3 regions of the Kluyvera sp. 142486 genome follow, and region 1 is predicted to be linked to each of the others. Evidence: predicted binding sites of a transcription regulator. Region 1 holds the regulator's gene; each other region holds the start of a gene.
The links. Region 1 encodes Fur, which represses iron uptake genes when iron is present. Its sites were predicted from a motif close to ATAATAATGAGAACNACTATCAA; they were not measured.

Region 1 (6,735 bases):
GTACCTACGATGCCGACACTCTGAGCAAAGACCCAGCAGATGGCCGTAAAGTGAAGGGCGTGATTCACTGGGTTAGCGCAGCACATGCGCTGCCGGTTGAAATTCGTCTGTACGACCGTCTCTTCAGCGTGCCAAACCCAGGTGCCGCAGAAGACTTCCTGTCGGTGATGAACCCAGAGTCACTGGTTATCAAGCAGGGCTACGCTGAGCCTTCTCTGCAGGCCGCTGAGGCCGGTAAAGCGTTCCAGTTCGAGCGTGAGGGTTACTTCTGCCTCGACAGCCGTTATACCACCGCAGAGAAGCTGGTATTTAACCGCACCGTCGGTCTGCGTGATACCTGGGTAGGTTAATTCCTTACCCTGATAAAAACGCCGCGCTTGCGGCGTTTTTTTTCGCCTGCCGCCAGAGGTTCTCTTTCACTGAATGATAATGTTACTTTCGGATGAAAAATACGATCTCTTATAGTTTCGCGAAGCGAATTAATGCAATTATTCTACCTCTAAGTATCCCCGCGCTTTTAATCCCGCTTGTTACAAAAGTCTAATGTAAACGGTCTCATTCACATTTTTATCAGGCCCGGCAAGGCTTGGCGCGAAGATGTTGCAGTAACGCACCCTGTTACAAATGGAAACCAAATATGTGCGCTTTGTCATAATCCTGCACTCTCGTTGCGGAAAAGGATTGATAATTCGCGTCGCGAAAAATAGTCTGTAGGTGTAGTGAAACACAATTTCTTAGCAGTACCTTTTTATCAGTTTTATTTTTTTGCCTTCTGCTTTGCAGCGGCATTTTTAAAAGTCAAAGAGGATATAACTATGCGTACGTTTAGTGGCAAACGTAGTACGCTGGCGCTGGCTATCGCCGGTGTGACAGCAATGTCAGGCTTTATGATGACTCCGGAAGCAAAAGCAGAAGGCTTCATCGACGATTCTACACTGACCGGCGGCATCTATTACTGGCAGCGCGAACGTGACCGTAAAGACGTTACCGATCACGATAAATATAAAACCAACCTTTCTCACTCCACCTGGAATGCCAACCTCGACTTCCAGTCTGGCTATGCTGCCGACATGTTCGGTATTGATATTGCTGCGTTCACCGCGATTGAAATGGCGGAAGATAACGGCAGTGGTCACCCGAACGAAATTGCGTTCTCTTCTAAGAACAAAGGCTACAGCGAAGACTACAGCGGCGATAAGAGCGGTATCAGCCTGTACAAAGCGGCAGCTAAATTTAAATTAGGGCCAACATGGGCTCGCGCAGGTTACATCCAGCCAACCGGTCAAACGCTGCTGGCACCACACTGGAGCTTTATGCCTGGTACCTATCAGGGTGCTGAAGCCGGTGCTAACTTCGACTACGGCGATGCTGGCGCGCTGAGCTTCTCCTACATGTGGACGAACAACTACAAGGCGCCATGGCACCTTGAAATGGACAACTTCTATCAGAACGATAAGAAGACCAAAGTCGATTACCTGCACTCCATCGGTGCGAAATACGATTTCAAAAATGACCTCGTGCTGGAAGCCGCATTTGGTCAGGCGGAAGGCTATATCGATCAGTACTTCGCCAAAGGTAGCTACAAATTTGATATCCCTGGCGGCCCGCTGACCACCAGCTATCAGTTCTACGGTACGCGTGACAAGGTGAGCGATCACGGCGTCAACGATATCTATGACGGTACCGCGTGGCTGCAAGCGTTAACCTTCGGCTACAAGCTGCAAGAAGTGTTCGACTTCCGTCTGGAAGGGACCTGGGTTAAAGCAGAGGGTCAGCAGGGTTACTTCCTGCAGCGTATGACGCCAACCTACGCGTCCTCTAACGGTCGTCTGGATATCTGGTGGGATAACCGCTCTGACTTCAACGCCAACGGCGAAAAAGCGGTCTTCTTTGGCACCATGTATGATCTGAAAAACTGGGATCTGCCGGGTTGGGCGGTGGGTGCTTCTTACGTTTACGCATGGGATGCTAAGCCAGCGACCTGGCAGATGAGCCCGGACGAGTTCTACGACAAGAATAACAAGATCAAAGAGTCTGCCTACAGCCTCGATGTGGCCTACACCGTACAGGATGGCCGCGCAAAAGGCACGCTGTTCAAACTGCACTTCACTCAGTATGACAACCACTCCGATATTCCAAGCTGGGGCGGCGGTTACGGCAACATCTTCCAGGATGAGCGTGACGTGAAATTTATGGTTATCGCACCGTTCACTATTTTCTGATGCTAACGCGGCAGGGGGAGACCTCTGCCGCTGTTAAGAGGCTCATCGTATGAAAAAATTGATTATTGTTGCGCTGATGGCCGCTGGGTTAACCGCCTGTGCGCAATCACCTGCACCGAAGGAAGATAGCAAGCTGAAGGATGCCTACAGCGCCTGTATTAACACTGCAGAAGGCAACCCGGATAAAATTCAGGCCTGCCAGAGCGTGCTAAATGTGCTGAAGCAAGAGAAAGCGCACGAGCAGTTCGCAAACCAGGAAAGCGTGCGCGTTATTGATTACCAGAAATGCATTAACGCCAGAAAAATGGGTAATGACGAAGCGGTAGCGAAGAACTGCGATAAGATTTGGCAGGAAATTCGCAGCAACAACACGCCACAGAAATAAGCTTATGCTGACAACAAAAAACCGCTGCTTGCAGCGGTTTTTTTATGGATATCGTAAAGCAGGGCATAAAAAAACCAGCGCTTAGGCTGGTTTTCGAGACGCACACAGTACGCTTATTTTGCTACCGCGTCATGCGCGTGTTCATCTTCACGGCAGTCGCCTTCAGCGCAGTGACCGTAAAGATAAAGACTGTGGTTCGTTAAGCGGATACCGTGCTTCGACGCGATTTCACGCTGGCGAGCTTCAATGGAATCATCGCTGAACTCGATCACTTTGCCGCAGTCGAGGCAGATCAGGTGATCGTGGTGATGCTGTTGGGTCAGCTCGAAAACGGATTTACCGCCTTCAAAGTTGTGACGGGTGACGATACCGGCGTCATCAAACTGGTTCAATACGCGGTAAACCGTGGCTAAACCAATCTCTTCACCCATGTCGATCAGGCGTTTGTATAAGTCTTCCGCGCTGACATGGTGGTTATCCGGTTCCTGAAGGACTTCCAGAATCTTTAACCGTGGAAGTGTGACTTTCAGGCCAGCCTTCTTTAATGCGGTGTTATTGTCAGTCATGCGGAATCTGTCCTGTTGCTAAACGATTAACTTCCATCAGCGAAAGTATCACAGAGAATGCACCCGAATTAATGCGTCTCATTATAGAATGACCCTATTGAAATGAAAACAGCAAGAGCCGGGTAAACTAAGCTTTCAAAAACGAGGCTTCACCGACAAACTGACGATGAGACCGCGCTAAATCAGAAGATATTGTACAGGTATGCGCTCAAAAGTTAAAAAATTGTAGCTATTATTTTAATTGCTTTTACCTATTAATGCGGCACGATTTATCATCGTGCCGCAGGATAATCAGGCGTTTTTGATCTCATCCAGGTGCAGCTCTTCTGCAACCTGCTTAACCCATTTTTCAACGCGCTCGGCGGTCAGTTCTGGCTGACGGTCTTCATCGATAGCCAGACCCACAAAGTGGTCGTCATCTGCCAGACCTTTAGACGCTTCGAAATGGTAGCCCGCGGTCGGCCAGTGGCCTACGATAGTCGCGCCGCGTGGTTCAATGATGTCGCGAATGGTGCCCAGTGCGTCGCAGAAGTATTCCGCGTAGTCTTCCTGGTCGCCGCAGCCAAACAGCGCAACCAGCTTACCGTTGAAGTCCACTTCTTCTAGCGTAGGGAAGAAGTCATCCCAGTCGCACTGCGCTTCACCGTAGTACCAGGTTGGGATACCCAGCAGCAGAATGTCGAATGCTTCCAGATCTTCCTTGCTGCTCTTGGCAATGTCGTGAACGTCAGCGACATCTTTACCAAGCTGTTTTTGAATCATTTTTGCGATATTTTCGGTGTTCCCGGTATCGCTACCGAAAAAGATGCCAACGATTGCCATGAGTAAAATAACCTCTTGAAACTTAATGATATGGTGGTGGCTTATTGCCCACAGATAAGGGCAATCATAGCAGAACAGAGAGGTGCGCGGAAACCGCTATCGTGCCGGACTGCACACTCTGCTACATGAAAGCGTATTTTGGGGGATTTTTCAGACTTTCCCCTGTCCGTGCAGTTGGGCCAGTTGGCTCATCAGAATCTCTTCGATGAGTTCACTCCGGCTCATATCACGGGCAGTCGCCAGCTCGTTGAGTGCATCAACGGCTTCGTTGTTCAGCTTCAGCTCCACGCGCTTCAGACCGCGCACTTTGTCGCGTTTTAACTGATTACGCTTATTAATGCGCAGCTGTTCGTCACGCGAAAGCGGATTGGTTTTTGGTCTTCCCGGCCGACGCTCATTTGCGAACAAATCTAAGGTCGTACGGTCCGTTTGTTCTTTTGCCATGGTTCTGAGTGACTTCGGGGAAACAAGCTACCGGGCGGTGCCCGGTGCAGACAGCGCGCAATCATACATCAGTGGGGCCCACACGCCAACGACCACGGCCATTCTGGCGCGCGGTCGATGCATTTTTAATCACTCGGCGAGGTAGCGACGAATCGCTCGCAGCACCGCTTCCGGTTTTTCGGCATGAACCCAGTGGCCCGCGCCGGCAATAACATGCGCTTTTGCCTGCGGGAACTGAGCCAGCAGCGTGTCACGATAGGCTTCGGTCACGTACGGCGAATTGCCGCCAGGGATGAACAGGGCAGGGTGGTCCCAGGCCGGGATAGTCTCCCAGCCAACGATATGCGGGTACTGTTCCCACAGCACAGGCACGTTAAATCGCCAGGCACCGTCAACAAAGGATTTCAGCAGGAACTGAATCACGCCTTCTTCTTTAAGGTACTCGCGCATCACCGTGGCGGCCTGCTGGCGGGTTGCCACGCCCGCGTTAGTCACCGCATTAATGGCGGCAAAAATCTCATCGTGACGACGGACCTGATAATTCACGGGGGCAATATCAATCGCCACTAGTCGGTCGATGCGTTCTGGGGCCAGCGCGGTGAGCGCCATCACCGCTTTACCGCCCATGGAATGGCCGATAACCGTCGCTTTCTCAATGCCGTTAGCATCGAGGGTATCGAGCAGATCCTGCGCCATTGCGGAGTAGGTCATCTCATCGGCACGCGGCGACAAACCGTGGTTACGCATGTCTACCTGGAGGATATCGTGGTCGGAGACCAGGTCGCGCGCCAGGATGCCAAGATTGTCCAGACTACCGAACAGCCCGTGGACGAGAACGATGGGAGAATTATTGTGCAGGTTTTGTGCAGATTGCGCTCGGACATTCAATTTCATAGCAAAGTTCTTTTTTTCGCATTGTCGGGTTAGGGTATCATGTTGGACATTCTAACGCTCAGGGGCAAGAGAGGAACTCCTCCGAATTTTGCCGTCTTCCTGGTTTGGCGCTACCCGCTGTTGGGTTTTGACTTTATAATCCCAATGAATTGTATTCAGAAAAATTATCGCACCGGATTAAGATGAAAACGATCGAAGTTGATGACGAGCTCTATCGCTATATTGCGGCTCACACTCTGCACATTGGCGAGAGCGCGTCCGACATTTTACGGCGTATGCTGAAATTCTCCGCCGCTTCCCAGCCCGTGGCTGCTGCCGCTGCGCCGGTCGTCAAAGCAGAACCGGCTCCCGCTCCGGCCCCGGCTGCTGCTCCCGTTGCTGACGTGAAAACGGTAAAAACCGCCAAAGATAAAGTTCGTGCTATGCGTGAGCTGCTGCTCTCTGATGAGTATGCAGAACAGAAGAAAGCGGTTAACCGCTTCATGCTGGTACTGACCACGCTGTACGCTCTGGACAACAAGGCGTTTGCCGAAGCTACCGAATCCCTTCACGGGCGTACCCGCGTCTATTTTGCTGCTGATGAGCAGACTCTGCTCAAAAACGGCAACCAGACAAAACCAAAACAGGTTCCGGATACGCCATACTGGGTCATTACCAATACTAATACAGGCCGTAAATGCAGCATGGTCGAACACATCATGCAATCAATGCAATTCCCAACGGAATTGATTGAGAAGGTTTGCGGTACTATCTAATACTGACAATCTAACCCTTGCATAAGAAGGACCAGGCAATGGCAAACCATACCCGTGCAGGACAACCTGCACAGCAGAGTGATTTGATCAACGTCGCCCAACTGACGGCTCAGTACTACGTGCTGCAGCCTGACGTGAGCAACCCGGAACATGCGGTGAAGTTCGGTACATCCGGCCACCGTGGGAGCGCGGGTCGTCACAGCTTCAACGAAAAGCATATTCTGGCCATTGCTCAGGCGATCGCGGAAGAGCGCGCGAAAAATGGAATTACGGGCCCATGCTATGTCGGGAAGGATACTCACGCGCTCTCTGAGCCGGCGTTTATCTCCGTTCTCGAAGTGCTGGCAGCAAACGGGGTGGATGTCATTGTTCAGGAAGACAATGGCTTTACGCCGACTCCGGCGGTATCCAACGCTATCCTGGTACACAACAAAAAAGGCGGTAAGCTGGCCGATGGGATCGTGATTACGCCATCCCACAACCCACCGGAAGACGGCGGCATCAAGTACAACCCACCAAACGGTGGCCCGGCTGATACCAACGTCACCAAAGTGGTTGAAGACCGCGCGAATGCGCTGCTGGCAGCCGACCTGGCGGGCGTGAAGCGCATTGCTTACGACGCTGCGCTGGCTTCCGGTCACGTGAAA
Region 2 (6,735 bases), on a different contig from region 1:
CGGAAGCCCCGGTTCCCGTGGTGAAGGTGGAAACTATCGAAGAACGTCCTGGCGGCGCGGCAAACGTGGCGATGAACATTGCATCCCTGGGGGCGGGTTCGCGTCTGGTCGGTTTGACCGGCATTGACGATGCGGCGCGCGCGCTGAATAAAGCGCTGGCCGACGTCAACGTGAAGTGTGACTTTGTTTCTGTACCTACGCACCCGACCATCACCAAGCTGCGCGTGCTGTCGCGTAACCAGCAACTTATCCGTCTGGATTTTGAAGAAGGGTTTGCCGGCGTAGATCCACAGCCGCTGCATGACCGCATCCAGAGCGGTCTGCCGAGCGTTGGTGCGCTGGTGCTGTCCGACTACGCCAAAGGCGCGCTGGAAAGCGTACAGCAGATGATCCAACTGGCGCGCAAAGCGAACGTGCCGGTACTGATCGACCCGAAAGGCACCAACTTCGAACGCTACCGTGGCGCAACGCTGCTGACGCCAAACCTCTCTGAGTTCGAAGCGGTGGTAGGCAAGTGTAAAGACGAAGCCGAGATCGTTGAGCGCGGCATGAAGCTGATTGCCGATTACGATCTTTCCGCGCTGCTGGTGACGCGTTCCGAGCAGGGCATGACGCTGCTGCAGCCGGGCAAAGCACCGCTGCATCAGCCGACGCAGGCGCAGGAAGTGTACGATGTGACCGGTGCGGGCGATACCGTTATCGGTGTGCTTGCAGCGACTTTGGCTTCCGGTAATACCCTGGAAGAGGCGTGCTTCTTTGCCAACGCCGCGGCGGGCGTAGTGGTGGGTAAACTGGGTACGTCTACCGTTTCACCTATCGAACTGGAAAACGCCGTGCGCGGTCGTGCAGACACCGGTTTTGGCGTGATGAGCGAAGAAGAACTGAAGCAGGCGGTTGCCGCTGCTCGTCGTCGCGGCGAGAAAGTGGTGATGACCAACGGCGTGTTCGATATTCTGCACGCGGGGCACGTCTCCTATCTGGCTAACGCACGTAAGCTGGGCGATCGTCTGATCGTCGCGGTGAACAGCGATGCTTCAACCAAGCGCCTGAAAGGCGAAACCCGTCCGGTTAACCCGCTGGATCAGCGCATGATCGTGCTGGGCGCGCTGGAGTCGGTCGACTGGGTGGTGTCGTTTGAAGAAGATACCCCGCAGCGTCTGATTGCCGGGATCCTGCCGGATCGTTTGGTCAAAGGCGGTGACTATAAGCCAGAGCAAATTGCCGGTAGCGAAGAAGTGTGGGCCAACGGTGGTGAGGTGCTGGTGCTGAACTTTGAAGATGGTTGTTCAACGACCAATATTATCAAGAAGATTCAGAAAGATAGCGAGAAGTAGCGCACTATTGATGCCGGATGGCGCTACGCTTATCCGGCCTACAACTTCTCGAGCATCCGATTTGTGGGCCGGATAAGGCGTAGCCGCCATCCGGCACTCAACAACGATTACTCTTTGTCGTCTACAGCCGGTGCCGCAGCGCGGTTTTCCAGCTCGCTAATCCGCTGTTCCAGCAGCGCCAGCTTCTCACGCGTACGCAGCAGAACCTGAGTCTGCACGTCAAACTCTTCACGGCTCACCACGTCAAGGCGCGTCAGCTGCGACTGGATCACCTGACGAACTTTCTTCTCAATATCATCACCGAACTCACGCAGACCTTTCGGCATGGACTCGTGGACCTGGCGGGCAATTTGTTCAATTTTTTTCGGGTCGATCATCTCTTGTTCCCTGATTCTGTCGGCATGAAGGCTATTGTAGTGTCTTATCCCGGTGCGATAAACCAGAATTGTTCGAAGCTTATGCATTGCCGAAGATAGTCATTGGCGTTATAGTGAGTACGCTTATTCTCAGGGCGGGGCGAAATTCCCCACCGGCGGTAAATCAGCTACGGCTGAAAGCCCGCGAGCGCTTCCTATGAACATGGGAAGGTCAGCAGATCCGGTGTAATTCCGGGGCCGACGGTTAGAGTCCGGATGGGAGAGAGTAACGACTCAGTTGGGTTAAGCACCCGCTCGCGTTATCTATTTGCCGTTATATCGGCACTCCTAAGACTGCCCTGATTCTGGTAACCATAATATTAATGAGGTTTTTTTACCATGAATCAGACGCTACTTTCCTCTTTTGGTACTCCGTTCGAACGCGTTGAAAACGCGCTTGTTGCTCTGCGCGAAGGTCGCGGTGCGATGGTGCTGGACGACGAAGATCGCGAGAACGAAGGCGACATGATCTTTGCCGCCGAAAACATGACCGTTGAACAAATGGCGCTGACTATCCGTCACGGTAGCGGCATCGTTTGTCTGTGTCTCACCGACGAACGTCGTAAACAGCTGGAACTGCCAATGATGGTAGAAAACAACACCAGCGCCTACGGCACCGGCTTTACCGTCACCATCGAAGCGGCTCACGGCGTGACCACCGGCGTTTCTGCCGCTGACCGTCTGACCACCGTTCGCGCGGCGATTGCCGACAATGCGAAACCTTCCGATCTGAACCGTCCTGGTCACGTTTTCCCACTGCGCGCGCAGGCGGGTGGCGTACTGACCCGTGGTGGTCACACCGAAGCGACTATCGATCTGGTGACGCTGGCAGGCTTTAAACCAGCAGGCGTGCTGTGTGAACTGACCAACGACGACGGCACCATGGCACGCGCGCCAGAGTGCATCGAGTTTGCGAAGAAACATAACATGGCGCTGGTGACCATCGAAGATCTGGTGGCCTACCGTCGTGAACACGAGCGTAAAGCCAGCTAATCTAGCGGCCTACGTGATGAAGCCCGGTTTGCGATACGCACCGGGCTTTTTTATTGCCTGACGTTAGCCAATGCCCATCGACTGCAGAATCACCAGGCTCATCCCCATAACCGACATGCCGCACAGCACGCCGTAGCTGGGGTTGTTGTTAGGGTCAATCTCTTTGGCCAGCGGCATGAGTTCATCGACGGAAAGGGCGACCATAATCCCGGCGACGGCCGCCATAATCGAGGCCATCAGCACCGGTGACACCATGCTGCCAAGGATCGCCCACGCCAGCACGCCGCCGAGTATTTCTGCCATACCGGAAATCCCCGCCCAGAATACCGCTTTACGCTTTGAGCCCGTGGCGGCATAGACCGGCCCGGCAACCGCCAGCCCTTCAGGAATATTGTGCAGCGCCACGGCGAGCGCAATGCCGAAGCCAAGCTCAAGGTTGTTGCTGGCGGTGACGAAGGTGGCGATACCTTCCGGGAAGTTGTGCAGACTGATGCCGAGGGTTAACAGCACGGCGGTGCGGCGGATATTGCGCGGCAGCGGCTGGGTGTTTTTCTGCATCAAATCTTGCGGATGCGCATGCGGCAACATGTGATCGAGGGCGAAATAGCCAATCAGGCCAACGACAAACATCCCGTAGCCCAATACCGGCGACATTCCGGGAGCGTCGAGCGCGGCGGGCAGCATCTCCATTAAGGAGATCAGCAGCATAATGCCGGCGGCGAAGCCGAGTGAAAAAGCGAGTACTCGGTTGGACGGTTTTTGTCCGATAACCCCGAGTATTGCACCAATGAAGGTGGCAGCTCCTGCCAGTAATGTCAGAATCAGCGGTACCGACATCGCTTACTCCTTATGATAATGATTATCATTCATGATATTGAAAATCGTCAGCCGTGGCGAGAGGCGACGCTATTCTTTACTTCATCCTTACATTCAAATTTTCTGAAGATCATCATCACGCTTATCTGAGTTTATCCTCACTCAAAACAGGTTAATGTGGTGTTATTCAATTATTCCCTCTGGAAGGATAACATCATGTCTCGTAGCCGAATGCCAGCACTGTTTTTAGGTCACGGTAGCCCGATGAACGTACTGGAAGATAACCTCTATACCCGTACCTGGCAGCACCTTGGCGAAACCTTACCGCGTCCGAAAGCGATCGTGGTGGTGTCTGCGCACTGGTTTACCCGCGGCACGGGCGTGACGGCGATGGAAACCCCGAAAACGATCCACGATTTCGGCGGTTTTCCGCAGGCGCTTTACGATACCCATTACCCGGCTCCGGGCTCCCCGGCGCTGGCGCAGAAGCTGGTAGAGCTGCTGGCACCGGTTCCGGTGGCGCTGGATAAAGAAGCCTGGGGCTTCGATCACGGCTCCTGGGGCGTGCTGATTAAGATGTACCCGAATGCGGACATCCCGATGGTGCAGCTGAGTATCGACAGCACTAAGCCAGCGGCGTGGCACTTTGAAATGGGTCGTAAGCTGGCGAGCCTGCGCGATGAAGGCATTATGCTGGTGGCGAGCGGCAACGTGGTGCACAACCTGCGTACGGCGAAATGGCACGGTGATTCAACGCCTTACCCATGGGCAACGTCGTTTAACGACTATGTGAAGGCAAACCTGGACTGGAAAGGGCCGGTAGAGCAGCATCCGCTGGTGAACTATCTGATGCATGAAGGCGGTTCATTGTCGAACCCAACGGCGGATCACTTCCTGCCGCTGCTTTATGTGCTGGGGGCCTGGGATGGCGAAGAGCCCATCACGATCCCGGTAGACGGTATCGAAATGGGCTCCTTAAGTATGCTGTCGGTGCTAATCGGTTAACGATTATTCGACGAAAACGTGGGGGTAGAAGCGTGACAGATCCTGAGTGATCAACGCTCTGTCCTCACGGATGCCAATCCCAGCCGGTTCGTCGTTAATCAGCCAACTGCCAATCAACATGTAGCTATCACCAAATTTCGGCAGCGGATGGAACTGCTGCACGATCATCCCCTCTTCACCGTACGGCCCTTCCACCTGCTCGATGGTTTTACCGTTCTCAACGATCGAGATGTTTGCGCCTTCGCGGGAGAAGATAGGCTTCACCACGAATTTGTCCATCTCTGGATGATCGTCTTCGGCAAAATAGGCTGGCAGCAGGTTTGGGTGATCCGGGAACATCTCCCACAGCAGCGGCAGCAGCGCTTTGTTAGAGATGATGCTCTTCCAGGCCGGTTCCAGCCAGCGCACGCCAGCATCTTCGAGCTTGGTAGAGAACATCTCGCGCAGCATGTATTCCCACGGATAGAGCTTGAACAGGTTGCTGATGACCTGATCCTGCAGATCGGTAAACTGGCCTTTTTCGCCCAGACCGATCTCATCAATATAGAGGAACTCGGTCGCCACGCCGGCTTCAGCGGCGCAGTCCTGCAGATACTGCACGGTACCGCGATCTTCCACCGTGTCCTGGCAGCAGGTCAGGTGCAGCAGCTGGAAGCCGTGCTGTTCGCGCAGCACGTTGAAGCGCTCGATGATCTTTTCCTGCAGGCTGTTGAACTGATCGCTGCCTTCCGGCAGGTTGCCCGCGTTGATCTGATCTTCAAGCCAGATCCACTGGAAGAAAGCCGCTTCGTACAGTGACGTTGGCGTATCGGCGTTATTTTCCAGCAGCTTCGGTTCACCGGTGCCGTCCCACGCCAGATCGAGACGCGAGTAGAGCGACGGCTGCTGCGTTTGCCATGACTGACGGACGAAGGTCCAGGTGTGCTTTGGAATGCGGAACTTCGCCATCAGTTCATCGCTGGCGATGACGCGCTCAACCACTTTCAGGCACAGCTGGTGCAGTTCAGCGGTAACCTCTTCCAGCTTTTCAACCTGCGCCAGCGTCAGCTTGTAGTAAGCTTCTTCGCTCCAGTACGGCTCGCCGTACATGGTGTGAAAGTTGAAGCCGTACTCTGTCGCTTTTTCACGCCAGTCCGGGCGTTCAGTAATGCTGATTCTTTCCATGTTAATCAGCCACCCATTGAACGGGTGGTGGTGCCCGACGCGCTACGCTGCATGGTGGACTGTTTCGCCACGGACTCACCGAAGCCGCCGCGAGTCACGGTGCTGGTGGTTGCCGGTTTTGGCGCCATGGCGGTTTTCGGTACGTTCATCGAACGGCCTGGCTGCGCTGCACCGTAGTTTTTACCGCCGGCATCAGTGTATTTACCGTAGGCCGGGCTGGATGGGTTCTTCGAGGTGAAGACTGGTTGCTGTTGGTAGCCGCCCATGCCGCCGCTCATCATACGGCCCATCATGTAGCCCGCCATCAGCGGCATCCAGAAGCTGCCGCTGCTTTGCGCCTGCGCCTGGTTTTCACCGCTGGCAGGTGCCATACCGGCCTGAGCTGGTGCCTGCTGGCACTGGCCTTCGCCAAATTCAGCGACGCAGTCTTCACGGCTGGCGTACTTCGGCGCGGTACGTTCGGCTTCTTTCAGCGCGTTATCGAAGGTGGTTTTACACTCGGCGCTTTTGCCCGGATTCGCTGCTGAGCAGTCGTCCGCGTTCTGATACAGGGTGACGGTTTCGTCAGTTTTTTCACAGCCTGCCAGCATGAATACCGCGGTAACGGCTAATGCGACCGGCGTGAGGTGACGCGCGCCCCAGCTTTTACGGAAGGCGGCGTGTTGAATATTGTTCGTCCGTTTCATTGTGTTCTTCCTGGACCCAGTAGAGTGGTATTGCAATAACGCTCAGGATAGTGGATGAGTGGTTGAAAATGAAGCGAAGAAGGGCGTAAAGCGGCGGATCTTTACGTTGCCTTACGTTAGCGCAAGAGAATGAAAAAAGGCTCGCTAAAAGCGAACCCTTTTCAATACGGCGAGAGGCCTTAGCGCAGACGCGCTTTGCTGGTCGCCGGAGAGGTATAGCCGTCTGCTGAAGCGTCCTGCTGCGGATTCTGTGGCGCAACGCTGTCGGTAGAGGTTGCGACGTTTTTACCCAGCGCATTGTTCAGCGCAATCAGATCCTGC
Region 3 (6,735 bases), on a different contig from region 1:
CCAGTTGCATCGCGTACGTCAACCTTGTGCAGGTTGCGCGCAGCCAGGAACAGGTTTTCGTCCAGCTCACCGGTGATGATCAGCACATCTTCCAGAGCCATGTCTTTCAGTTTCTGTGCCAGCAGCTTAGTTTTAGGCGCTTCAACAGAGAATGATTCGACAACGATCAGACGATCCTGACGTACCAGTTCGGACAGGATGCTTTTCAGCGCGCCGCGGTACATCTTTTTGTTAACTTTTTGACTGTGGTCCTGTGGACGAGCAGCGAAGGTCACGCCACCTGAACGCCAGATCGGGCTCTTGATAGAACCTGAACGCGCACGGCCGGTACCTTTCTGGCGCCATGGCTTTTTGCCTGAACCAGTTACTTCAGCACGAGTCTTCTGAGCACGAGTACCCTGACGAGCACCAGCTGCATAAGCAACAACAACCTGGTGAACCAGCGCTTCGTTGAAATCACGACCGAAGGTAGTTTCGGAAACAGTCAGCGCGCTCTGCGCGTCTTTCAATACTAATTCCATTGCTATCCCCTTACGCCTTCACAGCTGGTTTAACGATCAGGTCGCAACCGGTCGCACCCGGAACACCACCTTTAACCAGCAGCAGGTTGCGCTCAGCGTCAACGCGTACTACGTCAAGGCTCTGAACGGTGACACGTTCGTTACCCATCTGACCTGCCATTTTCTTGCCTTTGAACACTTTGCCCGGAGTCTGGTTCTGACCGATAGAACCCGGAACGCGGTGAGACAAGGAGTTACCGTGAGTAGCGTCCTGGGTACGGAAGTTCCAGCGCTTAACGGTACCAGCGAAACCTTTACCTTTAGAGGTACCGGTTACGTCAACTTTTTTAACGTCAGCAAACAGTTCAACGCTAATGTCCTGACCAACGGTGTATTCTTCACCATCTGCCAGACGGAACTCCCACAGGCCGCGGCCAGCTTCTACGCCAGCTTTAGCGAAGTGACCAGCTTCCGGCTTGGTTACACGGTTAGCTTTTTTAGCACCAGTGGTAACCTGAACAGCGCGATAGCCATCGTTAGCCAGATCTTTGATCTGAGTAACGCGGTTTGCTTCAACTTCGATAACGGTTACTGGGATAGAAACGCCATCTTCAGTGAAGATGCGGGTCATACCCACTTTTTTACCGACTAAACCAATCATTGTATCAACCTCTCAATCGCTCGATGACCTGATTAACCCAGGCTGATCTGCACGTCTACACCGGCAGCCAGGTCCAGACGCATCAGAGCATCAACGGTTTTTTCAGTTGGCTCAACGATGTCAACCAGACGCTTGTGAGTGCGAATTTCGTACTGATCACGCGCGTCTTTGTTGACGTGCGGGGAGATCAGAACGGTAAAGCGCTCTTTGCGGGTCGGCAGCGGGATCGGACCACGGACTTGCGCACCAGTGCGCTTAGCAGTCTCGACGATTTCCGCGGTTGATTGATCGATCAGACGATGATCAAACGCTTTCAGGCGGATACGGATTCTTTGGTTCTGCATGAGACCAGAGCTCCAATTATTTTATAGACGAAATAGTTACTCCTCAAACCCATTACGATTGATGGGAGAGTGTAACCGTTCTTACAGAGTTCCCCAATTGGGAACATTGTCTGGTATCGCTTACGCAGTACCGGTGGTTCATATTGAACCGCTGTCTATATTAGACAAGCCCGCGCATTATACACGTATACCCATACTAAGCAAGTCGCGTTTATAAATTAGTCAGCAAAGCCCGGAAGGCAGTTCGCATAATTGCTGCACAAAGGGCAACGGTGCGTGTTCGTCTGGATAGCGTATCGTGAAAAGGCACATCAGCTGTTGCCGCTCTTCCCTTCACCTCGCACACTGCCGGCATAGCCCCTTATGGAAACCAAAATGATGCTTCCGGCCCTCCCCTTCTATCTTCTCTATGCCGTACTCAACGTCATCCTGTGTTGGCAAGACTACCGCACCGGTTTTTTACGTGACGCCTTCACCTGCCCTCTTCTTTGGGGCGGGCTCTTGAGCCAGCTCTGCCTGAACCCAACAAGAAGTAACGAAGCGTTATGGGGAGCGATTGCAGGCTATTGCACGATGGCACTCTTTTACTGGGGATACCGCGCACTGCGGCACCGTGAAGGCTTAGGGTATGGTGACGTGAAGTATGTGGCGGCACTCGGCGCCTGGCACGGCTGGCAATCTCTACCGCTGCTTGTGTTGGTAGCTACACTGCTGGCGTGTGCCTTTATTGTGGGGAAAGCGCTGTGGCTACATCAGGCGGAGAATATAAAAAACCCGCTGCCATTTGGACCATTTCTGGGAGCGGCGGGTTTTATTATGGCAGGCGTATCGGCTTTTAGCCTTCAACCTTGATTTGCGACTGTAAGTAGTTCTGCAGACCAATTTTGCCGATCAGATCCAGTTCGGTCTCCAGCCAGTCAATGTGATGCTCTTCCTCGGTGAGGATAGTAATCAACATATCGCGGCTGACGTAGTCATGGACACTATCAGCGTAGGCAATGGCTTCACGCAGATCCTTCGCGCCGTCCAGTTCAAGCTTTAAGTCAGACTGCAGCATCTCTTCGACATCTTCGCCGATATGCAGCTTGCCAAGGTCCTGCAGATTAGGGATCCCTTCAAGAAACAGAATACGCTCGATGTACTGATCGGCGTGTTTCATTTCATCAATGGATTCGTGGTATTCAATATCGTTGAGGCGCATCAGGCCCCAGTTTTTGAACATTCTCGCATGGAGAAAGTATTGGTTGATTGCGACAAGCTCGTTTCCCAATAATTTATTGAGATAATTTATTATCTTAACATCACCTTTCATTATATAGACCCTCCGCTTCCACTTATTGAAGCGTAGAACGGGCTACAGGGATGTCAAAAAAGAAATCCGAGCTTAGGCGATCTCTTTGAACTCTGGCATTTGCATTAATTCGTCTTCCATCACCTCTCGCGCAGCGCGGACGCACTTACCACATTGATTTCCAATAGGAATGCATTTTCTTAATTGCTGGAAAGACTGCGGATGAAACTGGCGTACTGCCTGGCGAATTTTTTTATCGCTGACGCCATTACACAAACAAACGTACATAACCACTCCCGTTCAATTTCTGAACAAAGTGTAAGTGAGAATAATTATGATTACAATAGCCAGACGCGGGAAGTCACGTGAAATAAGGGATCAAATCGTGCGGAAAATATTGCCGGGACAAATACCAAAAAAGCAAAAAGGGCACCGAAGTGCCCTTTTCAAGTGCAAAACTAATTAATAAATAATTAGCTCATTACTTTAGCAACAACGCCCGCACCTACAGTACGGCCGCCTTCACGGATTGCGAAACGCAGACCGTCGTCCATCGCGATTGGGTGGATCAGAGTCACAACCATCTTGATGTTGTCGCCTGGCATTACCATCTCAACGCCTTCTGGCAGTTCGATGGTACCGGTCACGTCAGTAGTACGGAAGTAGAACTGTGGACGGTAGCCTTTGAAGAACGGAGTATGACGGCCGCCTTCGTCTTTGGACAGAATGTACACTTCAGATTCGAACTTGGTGTGCGGCTTGATAGAGCCTGGCTTAGCCAGAACCTGACCACGTTCGATTTCTTCACGTTTGATACCACGCAGCAGAACACCAACGTTCTCACCAGCACGGCCTTCGTCCAGCAGTTTGCGGAACATTTCAACGCCGGTACAGGTAGACTTAGCAGTCTCTTTGATACCAACGATTTCAACTTCTTCACCAACTTTGATGATACCGCGTTCTACACGACCGGTAACAACGGTACCACGACCGGAGATGGAGAATACGTCTTCGATTGGCAGCAGGAACGGCTTGTCGATAGCACGTTCTGGTTCTGGGATGTAAGAATCCAGGAAGCCAGCCAGTTCGATGATTTTCGCTTCCCACTCTGCTTCGCCTTCCAGCGCTTTCAGAGCAGAACCACGGATGATTGGGGTGTCATCACCTGGGAAGTCGTACTGGGACAGAAGTTCACGAACTTCCATTTCAACCAGTTCCAGCAGCTCTTCGTCATCAACCATGTCACATTTGTTCAGGAACACGATGATGTAAGGAACGCCTACCTGACGACCCAGCAGGATGTGCTCACGAGTCTGTGGCATAGGGCCATCAGTCGCAGCAACAACCAGGATCGCGCCGTCCATCTGCGCAGCACCGGTGATCATGTTTTTAACATAGTCGGCGTGGCCTGGGCAGTCTACGTGTGCGTAGTGGCGAGTCGGGGTGTCATATTCAACGTGGGAAGTGTTGATGGTGATACCACGAGCTTTTTCTTCTGGTGCGTTATCGATCTGGTCGAAAGCACGAGCAGCACCGCCGTAGGTTTTAGCCAGTACGGTAGTGATTGCAGCAGTCAGGGTAGTTTTACCGTGGTCAACGTGGCCGATGGTGCCGACGTTAACGTGCGGTTTTGTACGTTCAAATTTTTCTTTAGACACGGCTATATTCCTTACTATAGTGCTCTCCCCTTTGGAGAGAGCACGGGACTTAGGTTTTAATCCTGTGGATTATTTACCACGGGCTTCAATAACGGCCTGAGCAACGTTGTTCGGCGCATCGTCGTACTTCAGGAACTCCATGGAGTAAGAAGCACGGCCTTTGGTCAGTGAACGCAGCTGAGTTGCATAACCGAACATTTCGGACAGCGGAACTTCAGCGTGGATCACAACGCCAGTCACGTTGGATTCCTGACCTTTGAGCATACCACGACGGCGGCTCAAGTCACCGATAACGTCACCAGTGTTCTCTTCAGGAGTCTCTACTTCAACCTTCATGATAGGCTCAAGCAGAACTGGTTTCGCTTTCTTAAAGCCGTCTTTAAACGCCAGAGAAGCTGCCAGTTTAAACGCCAGTTCAGAGGAGTCAACGTCATGGTAAGAACCGAAGTGCAGACGAACACCCATGTCAACAACCGGGTAACCAGCCAGCGGGCCAGATTTCAGCTGTTCCTGGATACCTTTATCAACGGCTGGGATGTATTCACCAGGGATTACACCACCTTTAATGTCGTTGATGAATTCGTAGCCTTTCGGGTTAGAACCCGGCTCCAGTGGGTACATGTCGATAACAACATGACCGTACTGACCGCGACCACCAGACTGCTTAGCGTGCTTACCTTCGATATCGGTAACTTTCGCGCGAATCGCTTCGCGGTAAGCAACCTGAGGTTTACCGACGTTCGCTTCAACGTTGAATTCACGTTTCATACGGTCAACGATGATGTCGAGGTGCAGTTCACCCATACCGGCGATAATGGTCTGGTTAGATTCTTCATCAGTCCATACGCGGAATGATGGGTCTTCTTTAGCCAGACGGCCCAGAGCCAGACCCATTTTTTCCTGGTCAGCTTTGGTTTTTGGTTCTACTGCGATGGAGATTACCGGCTCTGGGAATTCCATACGTTCCAGAATGATAGGCGCATCTGGGTCACACAGAGTGTCACCGGTAGTTACGTCTTTCAGACCGATTGCAGCAGCGATGTCGCCCGCGCGAACTTCTTTGATCTCTTCACGTTTGTTAGCGTGCATCTGTACGATACGGCCGAAACGCTCACGTGCAGTTTTCACGGAGTTCAGTACGGTATCACCAGAGTTAACCACACCAGAATACACACGGAAGAAGGTCAAGTTACCAACAAACGGGTCGGTAGCAATTTTGAACGCCAGTGCAGAGAACGGCTCATCGTCGCTTGCGTGACGTTCTGCCGGAGTGTCTTTACCGTCGTCCAGGATACCATTGATCGCAGGTACGTCGATTGGGGATGGCAGGTAATCAATTACCGCATCCAGCATCGCCTGAACACCTTTGTTCTTGAACGCAGAACCACAGGTTACCAGGATGATTTCGTTGTTCAGAACGCGCTGACGCAGAGCTTTTTTGATCTCTTCTTCAGTCAGTTCTTCACCACCCAGGTATTTCTCCATCAGCTCTTCTGAAGCTTCTGCAGCGGACTCGATCAGGTTCTGGTGCCATTCGTCAGCCAGGTCCTGCATGTCTGCTGGGATATCTTCATAAGTGAAGGTAACGCCTGCGTCTTCTTCGTTCCAGTTGATGGCTTTCATTTTCACCAGGTCAACAACACCGGTGAAACCTTCTTCAGCACCAATTGCCAGCTGCAGCGGAACAGGGTTCGCGCCCAGACGGGTTTTGATCTGACCAACAACTTTCAGGAAGTTCGCACCCATACGGTCCATTTTGTTAACGAACGCAATACGTGGAACTTTATATTTGTTAGCCTGACGCCATACGGTTTCAGACTGTGGCTGAACACCACCAACTGCGCAGTAAACCATTACCGCACCGTCAAGAACACGCATGGAACGTTCTACTTCGATAGTGAAGTCAACGTGCCCCGGGGTGTCGATGATGTTTACGCGGTGCGGTTCATACTGCTTAGCCATACCAGACCAGAATGCAGTAGTTGCTGCGGAAGTGATGGTAATACCACGTTCCTGCTCCTGCTCCATCCAGTCCATGGTAGCGGCGCCGTCGTGAACTTCACCGATTTTGTGGTTTACACCGGTGTAGAACAGAATACGTTCGGTAGTAGTGGTTTTACCGGCGTCGATGTGCGCACTGATACCGATATTACGGTAGCGTGCGATGGGTGTTGTACGAGCCATTTGATTCCTCGTTTATCTTTTTAGGCGTTCAGTTAAGTAACCCAAAGCGGGCAGCTTCGCTGAAGCGCCCGCCTGGTGACTAATACTCCGAAGGGAT

Region 2: the regulator Fur is predicted to act here: its motif matches at 3,587-3,609, upstream of zupT (zinc transporter ZupT).
Region 3: the regulator Fur is predicted to act here: its motif matches at 3,119-3,141, upstream of bfd (bacterioferritin-associated ferredoxin).

Annotation. Positions count from the first base shown of each region.
Region 1 covers NZ_JBKHUI010000004.1:267,363-274,097, reverse strand. Annotated here, with positions in the region: gene glnS (glutamine--tRNA ligase) at 1-350, shown strand, start outside; gene chiP (chitoporin ChiP) at 816-2,222, shown strand; gene chiQ (ChiQ/YbfN family lipoprotein) at 2,272-2,607, shown strand; gene fur (ferric iron uptake transcriptional regulator) at 2,721-3,173, opposite strand; gene fldA (flavodoxin FldA) at 3,465-3,995, opposite strand; gene ybfE (LexA regulated protein) at 4,146-4,439, opposite strand; gene ybfF (esterase) at 4,569-5,333, opposite strand; gene seqA (replication initiation negative regulator SeqA) at 5,516-6,088, shown strand; gene pgm (phosphoglucomutase (alpha-D-glucose-1,6-bisphosphate-dependent)) at 6,127-6,735, shown strand, end outside.
Region 2 covers NZ_JBKHUI010000006.1:6,134-12,868, reverse strand. Annotated here, with positions in the region: gene hldE (bifunctional D-glycero-beta-D-manno-heptose-7-phosphate kinase/D-glycero-beta-D-manno-heptose 1-phosphate adenylyltransferase HldE) at 1-1,334, shown strand, start outside; gene ubiK (ubiquinone biosynthesis accessory factor UbiK) at 1,442-1,711, opposite strand; FMN riboswitch at 1,833-1,982, shown strand; gene ribB (3,4-dihydroxy-2-butanone-4-phosphate synthase) at 2,090-2,743, shown strand; gene zupT (zinc transporter ZupT) at 2,807-3,580, opposite strand; gene ygiD (4,5-DOPA dioxygenase extradiol) at 3,776-4,564, shown strand; gene ACLGE8_RS08435 (glutathionylspermidine synthase family protein) at 4,568-5,728, opposite strand; gene ACLGE8_RS08430 (DUF1190 family protein) at 5,734-6,414, opposite strand; gene tolC (outer membrane channel protein TolC) at 6,594-6,735, opposite strand, start outside.
Region 3 covers NZ_JBKHUI010000003.1:23,469-30,203, forward strand. Annotated here, with positions in the region: gene rplD (50S ribosomal protein L4) at 1-521, opposite strand, end outside; gene rplC (50S ribosomal protein L3) at 532-1,161, opposite strand; gene rpsJ (30S ribosomal protein S10) at 1,194-1,505, opposite strand; gene ACLGE8_RS04270 (prepilin peptidase) at 1,884-2,357, shown strand; gene bfr (bacterioferritin) at 2,341-2,817, opposite strand; gene bfd (bacterioferritin-associated ferredoxin) at 2,890-3,084, opposite strand; gene tuf (elongation factor Tu) at 3,270-4,454, opposite strand; gene fusA (elongation factor G) at 4,524-6,638, opposite strand; gene rpsG (30S ribosomal protein S7) at 6,735-6,735, opposite strand, start outside.